Regions from separate parts of the Paenibacillus sp. FSL P4-0113 genome, predicted to be linked through region 2. Evidence: riboswitches for the same ligand, from Rfam matches in the RefSeq annotation. Region 2 holds a riboswitch; each other region holds the start of a gene.
What was found. Region 2 has a riboswitch for cobalamin ahead of MKX46_RS22470 (ABC transporter substrate-binding protein). Riboswitches for the same ligand answer to the same signal wherever they lie in the genome.
Positions count from the first base shown of each region.

Region 1: another riboswitch for cobalamin. It lies ahead of cobJ (precorrin-3B C(17)-methyltransferase); the one in region 2 lies ahead of MKX46_RS22470 (ABC transporter substrate-binding protein).
Region 3: another riboswitch for cobalamin. It lies ahead of MKX46_RS14640 (ABC transporter substrate-binding protein); the one in region 2 lies ahead of MKX46_RS22470 (ABC transporter substrate-binding protein).

Region 1 is NZ_JBBPAZ010000001.1:3,178,423-3,180,693, forward strand. Features, by position in the region: gene cobJ (precorrin-3B C(17)-methyltransferase) at 1-896, opposite strand, end outside; cobalamin riboswitch at 1,208-1,393, opposite strand; gene MKX46_RS13550 (LOG family protein) at 1,451-2,005, opposite strand; gene MKX46_RS13555 (uroporphyrinogen-III synthase) at 2,207-2,271, opposite strand, start outside.
Region 2 is NZ_JBBPAZ010000001.1:5,139,947-5,142,217, forward strand. Features, by position in the region: gene MKX46_RS22465 (histidine phosphatase family protein) at 1-653, shown strand, start outside; cobalamin riboswitch at 776-967, shown strand; gene MKX46_RS22470 (ABC transporter substrate-binding protein) at 1,175-2,182, shown strand; gene MKX46_RS22475 (FecCD family ABC transporter permease) at 2,179-2,271, shown strand, end outside.
Region 3 is NZ_JBBPAZ010000001.1:3,424,709-3,426,979, forward strand. Features, by position in the region: gene MKX46_RS14640 (ABC transporter substrate-binding protein) at 1-1,027, opposite strand, end outside; cobalamin riboswitch at 1,245-1,442, opposite strand; gene MKX46_RS14645 (nucleobase:cation symporter-2 family protein) at 2,200-2,271, opposite strand, start outside.

The DNA.
Region 1 (2,271 bases), 2.0 Mb from region 2:
GTCGCAACCGAAGCGCCGCTCGCGGAGGGTCCAGTCACGGCTGGAGCTGCTCCAGCCTGCGACGCATCCAGCGACCACGGCTCCGCTTCCGTGCGGAGCCGCTGATGCGGCTTGAGCGCCTGCTCGGTCGCATCCAGCGTGTATTTGCGCTGATATCCGCGCGGAGTCACGATCAAGCCGTCATACACCGTCGTCGAGGAATTGCCGATGATTACAGTCGTCAGCATCCCGATATCATGGTTCAGCATATCTTCCAGCGTCGTTACAATAACTTGCTGACGTTCACGATAAGCACTCTTCACCAGCCCGACCGGAGTTTTCGGATCGCGGTAACGAAGCAAAATGGACTGTGTCTCCACAATTTGGCGGGTACGCCGACCACTGCGCGGGTTGTATAATGCAATCACAAAATCGGCCGAAGCCGCTGCTTCTACGCGCTTCACAATCGTTTCCCACGGGGTCAGATGATCACTCAGACTGATCGTGCAAGCATCATGCATAACCGGCGCCCCCAGCAACGAAGCACAGGACTGAATAGCCGAGATCCCCGGTACGACTTCTACCTCAACCCCGTCCTCGCGTCGCCAGCCTTTTTGCATCAACACTTCGTACACCAGCCCTGCCATGCCATAGACTCCTGCATCTCCACTGGAAATGACGGCTACCTTCTTGCCCATCTCTGCTTGGCGAACCGCCTCCTGCGCACGGCTCACTTCCTCTGTCATCCCTGTACGTACAATCTCCTGTCCGTTCAACAACGGACGGATCAAATCAACGTAGGTATTGTAGCCGATAATGACCTCACTTTCGGCCAGCGCATCCAGCGCCCGTTTTGTGATATGTTCCATATCTCCTGGTCCAAATCCAATCACCAGCAATTTTCCTAATGGGTTCATCGTGCTCCTCCTATTCATCCTTTTCAGGGCAGCTATGCTATCTATTCCAATGATTTATGGACATCCTGTAACTCAAAAAAACCCCATCCTACCCGGATGGGGTTTCTATGTACGTATCTCTCATCAGACGAACAAACAGCGTAAGAAGACACGATTTGTCTTCCTCCAGCCTGCCGTTGTTTTCCATCTGTCTGTTTACGCTTCAAACGCTGCTGCACGTTCATATCCACGCAAACCTCTAGCCAACATGGAAAAAGCAACGTGTGCCTGATTTCCTGATTTCGTACACCCATCCTCTCCGCGAAGGTTAACGGTGCATACAGATCAAGGTAGGTCTCCTGGCTTGGCATCAACAGATTCTTTCGTCTTCCCCGTTTTTCACGAGTGACCATTTAAAAAAATCCTCTTCCTTACAGTGGCGGGACCGCTCGGGATTTGCACCCGATTCCCTGTTACCCTTTGCTCAACCGCAAAGGCACCTTGTCTGTCCGCTATTTGATTATGGGTCTTATCATAACCTTGCCTCAATCAGTTGTGCAAGCACGAAAAACGCTTTATTTCAAGTTCTCTGCTTTATTTTTTAACATATGTAGCAATTCATCCGGGTCCGCAGAGATACTTAATAACGCTGGATGCTCAGCCCCGGTAAACCCTTCTTGCACGCTATGACGCACCATTTCTACTAACGGGTCAAAATATCCATTCACATTCAGCAGCCCAATGGGCTTGCGATGAATGCCAATTTGCGCCCAGCACAATACCTCGAACAGCTCCTCGAAGGTTCCCAAGCCACCCGGAAGGGCGATAAACGCATCGGCCATCTCGCTCATTGCCGCTTTACGCTCATGCATGCTTGCTACCTCAATAAATTCGGTAACTCCCCGATGAATGATCTCTGCATCAAATAATAGGGTGGGCATAATGCCAGTGACCTGACCGTTACCCGCCAGCATTCCATTCGCCACCTCTCCCATCAGCCCCCTGCTAGAGCCACCATAGATCAGACGAATATGATGGCGAGCCATGGCTTCCCCCAGCTTGCCTGCAGCCTCAACATATACCGATGAATGTCCAGGTCTGGACCCGGCAAATACACAAATAGAATTCATTAACGTCTCAGCTCCTGTCCTAAGTAGCATCGAAACTTATTCATTATATTAGATAAACATTTTCGCTATAACAACAATCTTTGTCGATGCATGTCCAACAAAAAAAGATAAAGACCTCGTAGGCCCTTATCTTTATTTTACTCTGTATCCCGAAATATAAGTTCATTTTTTAGCATCTGCATTTATAATTTTGATCTCATTTCAATGACCATTCACGATCTTCAGACCACAGCCATGCACCGAATCGTTATGTTCAAAATATTTGC
Region 2 (2,271 bases):
GGGATATGGAGCTCGTGTTAGTTCGTCACGGCACAACCTTATGGAACAAGGAACGTCGATATCTGGGACACTCCGACTTAGGTTTGCTACCGGGGGCAGAGCAGGAATTAAAGCCTTTGCAGGAAAAATTGCAAGGTCAGTCCTTTGCTCGAATCTATTGCAGCGACTTAATGCGATGTCGCCAGACCTTGCAGATCATTGTGCCGGAATCAGAGTTGACGTCTGGGCGTTCCCTATCTACTATGCCTCCTATGATGGAACCATGTCTGCGAGAGCTTCATTTTGGCGAGTGGGATGGAAAAACGTATGACATGCTCAAGGATGTGTCGTTGTATCGGGCTTGGATTGATGAGCCGCAACGGATCACCCCACCTGGTGGAGAGTCTTGGACAGATTTTGTAAATCGTCTGCGCAAATTTCTTGACTCTCTGTATGAATGGCGTGTTGCTATGGAAGTTCAACCCATGGATTTGACTGCTACGTCGCCCTCTGTTTTGGTCGTTACGCATGGTGGCGTAATTCGTCAGCTAGCTTGCATGCTGATACCGGGCCATGATTTTTGGAGTCTGAATCCGAAGCCGGGAGAAGCATTAAGGATTCAATTGAGGCTGGCAGGACCGCACAATTACATAGCGGAAATGCTTCCTCATTAGGTTAGACACCAGCGGATAAAGAGGCTGTTTGGGTTGTAAGCCGCCTCATTTTAACCTATAATCATCAAGTAAAAGAACGGCTTGACTACCACTACATCAAATATCCAGCAGACGAGGTCGGCGCAGCGTGATGAAACTATGGTTTCCCTCCCTGCGCTGTTAAAAGGGAAGTCGGTGTGAATCCGGCGCGGTCCCGCCACTGTAAATGGAAACATGCCCGTTAGTCCTCTTTATATGTTACTAAGCATATGAAAGAATTTCAGGACATGTATTTTACCATAAGTCAGGATACCTGCCCGTCCGCCTGTCACCATAATCCTTCGAGGAAAGGATGACGTGTTCGCAGTGACTGTCCATGCGGAAAGAAGCTGCCGCCTGCGCACGATCTGCGCTAACGTGACCCCTGTGTCCTGATATGAGGATGCGGGGGTTTTTGATAGGAAAAGAAGGCTAGATTTAGAAGATATCTGATGATGTTCAAGTAACGCTCTTAACGATTTATTTATGAAGGGGTGCAAATCATGGCAGGAAAAAAAATAAAGGTGTGGACAACAGGTCTATTGGCTCTGATTTTGGCAGTTGTGCTGAGTGCATGTGGCGCTAATGGAAAAAATGCAGAAAATAAAGAGGGTCAGGCTTCTTCACAGCAGCCGGGACAGGCAGTAAACGCACAAGAGCCTCCGGGCAAAACGGTTTACCCGCTCACAGTTAAAGATGCAACAGGACAGGAATTTACATTCAAAAAAGCGCCGGATAAAATCGTTTCCGTCTCCCCGGCAGAAACCGAGGCGTTGTTCGCCATTGGGCTGGATAAGGAAATTGTCGGCGTCTCCGACTACTCTGATTACCCGGAAGCAGCTACGAAAAAGCCTAAAGTGGGCGGTATTATGAAACCGAACGAAGAGGCGATCATTGCTGCGAACCCGGAAGTCGTTTTTGCAGGGATATCACTTAGTGAACAGGCTACGACCAAGCTGCGCGACATGGGAATTATGATTTTTAAAACGGAACCGAAGACAGTGGAAGATGTCATGGCTAACATCGAATTGTATGGGAAAATCACCGATCATCAGAGAGAAGCAAGAGCGGTGACTGACAAGATGAGAGCAGATGTAGCAGAAGTAAAAGAAGGAATTAAAAATATCGGTAAAGGGCAGAAGCTGCGGGTATACGTCGAGTTTTCACCAGGCTGGACAGTGGGTAAAGGCGAGTTTATGGACGAGCTGATTACGTTGGCGGGCGGCGAAAATGTAGGTGCCACGCAGAAGGGGTGGTACCAAATCAGTGAGGAAAATATTATTGCTGCGAACCCTGACGTGATTTTGTACAGCAAAAGTGTCAAGGACGACAAAACGGGCCAGACGCTCGGTGATATCATTAAAGCTCGCAGTGGATGGGATCAAATATCGGCTGTTCGCCACAACCGGGTATTTGCCGTGGATGATAATTTGATCAGTCGTCCGGGTCCACGCGTAACGGAAGGTCTCAAGGAAGTGGCCAAGGGCGTGTATCCTGAAATTTTCAAATGAACCGTAAACTGATCGGCTTTGGAGGGACAGGTCTTGTCCTGCTGTTGCTGACGCTGCTGCTCTGTCTTGGCATCGGCTCGGCCAAGCTT
Region 3 (2,271 bases), 1.7 Mb from region 2:
TTCCGTCCAGCGCTTTACGCTCAACTTTACCGAAGGGAAGAATGCTCGGGAACGGGCTGCTTGCCTCCGTACCGAAGCCCCTCATGACGGCGCTCACAATCGATGCGCGTGGAATCAGGCTGTCCACCACCTTACGGTTCGCCGCATCCTTGAATACTGGCGATTCCATATTGTACACGATCATATGGGTGCGCAAGGACGGAGCCGACAGCACTTGTAGCCTGTCGTTCTTTTTCAGTACCTCTGCGTTATCAACCGGAATATCCGTCGCTACGTCCACCTCACCGGATTGCAGTGCCATCAGGCGCGAATTCCCGTCCGTAATGAACTTCATCGTCGCTTCAGCCAATCGTGCCTTCTCGCCCCAGTATCCGTCATAACGCTCTACGACCAACGATTGGTCCTTGTTGAACGCTTTGATTTTAAAGGCGCCTGTCATCGCTGGGTAACTCTGTTCATCTTTCATCGATGCCACATCCAGTACAATCGTCGATGGATCAGCTAGATTAGACACCAACGCCGCATTCGGCTGGTTTGTCGTGATCTTCAAGGCCAGCGGGCCGCTTACATCAATGGACTTCACATTCAGTAAATCCTTCGCCAGATGGCTTTTCTCAATAGAGCGTAACAAAGACGCTTTTACACTTGCTGCATCCATACCTTTTCCATTATGAAAAGTGACTTTATCCTGCAAGCTGAACGTCCAAACTGTAGGGCTATCCTGCTTCCACTCCTTTGCCAGCCAAGCGACAGGCTCCAGCTTTTCATTCAAACGTACCAGTGTCTCACCTGCACCGGATCGCATCACATCCCAGCTATTATCTCCATGCGGGTCAACGCCTGACGGTTTCCATGTATACGCCATTACCAGCTTTTTATCTGTCGCTGTTTGTTGTGCTGACGCGTTTTCACCCTTGCCGGAGCTATCCGACGTCCTATTGCTGGCACATCCCGAAAGAGCCATAACTGCCAGCAGCATCACCCCTGTACATATCAACCATGAACGCCTGCTACGATTGCTAATCATTCGATGAATCCCCCTCTATCTTGTAAAACCGCATAAAACTAACGCAAAACGCGAAAAAAGCATTCCAGACCACTTAATTAGCAGTCAGAAATGCCTTCAATATAAAATGTCAGAACTCACCTCGAAGCCAACTCCAAAAACATAGAAGGGATCAGATCGGTTTCAGACATTCCGTATGCAGCACGCCTAACCACCTCCCCAGCATCCCGTGGGTCTGACAGTGATGTCAAAACAGGCAGGTCTCCTGACTCCAGGCGTATCTTTCAGGCCTTCCCGGTTCTTCACAATTCCAGTGGCTGTTCTGAAAGCTCCAGCAGTATCCTGCTGATGCCTGTATACAGTGGCGGGCCCGTGTCGGAATCAACCGAACTTCCCTTTTAAGTGAACATGCTCAACAACTATGTACATCGTCTCTACGAAACCCCATACATAGAGTTGTCCGGCTCACACCTGTTTTCTTCCTTTATTTCTTTTCATTACGATCTTATTTTGTTGTCACAGGCTTGTCAATAAAGGCTGCACAATAATTTAAATTTGAACGATAAGGTAGAAACAAGACATAACCTCCAATTGCGTGCACGCAATTGAAGTGTTAAAATTAGGTATAGAGTAAACCACCGTGTCCGTATACTAAAAAGAGTCTTCGCCGCGCCAACGGCAAAGACTCTTAGGACTTGAAAGGCTGTGGATCACCACCACGGCGCGCTGCATAACTAAATGTCAATGCAAACGAAACCCACCGTTAGGGGCCAACCTAATTACGCGGTGGGTTTTCGCTTGTTCCGAAATTTTCGACGTAGCCAGCGATAAAGTTTACGAATACTAAACGCCAGGCTTAGTAACGTAACCATCCAACGCAACACATCGTAGCACGACACAAGGTTGACCATCGGCTTCACCCCCTTTCGGGAAGCTGCACCGTGGTCCGAAAACATCCACCACTATTCAAAATCCATAAGGTAAATTATACCATGATATCGCCCGCTGCTCTAGCAAATTCTTCTAGTAAGTAAACTGGAAAACGCACCAAATTAGAGCTACCCATTTCATTCCGCAGTTTATCTATATATCCCCAGACAGCAAGGGGATATACTATCTGGATAACCCCATGCCAAACAGCCGGAAAAGAGGCATACGTCCTCTCTCCGGCTATCTTTATTTATTTCTAATCATCAAACCTTCTGTGGAACCTCCTGAACCGTCACGCTTTTGACCGATTCCCCTTGTTTTCTCGTCAAAACGAT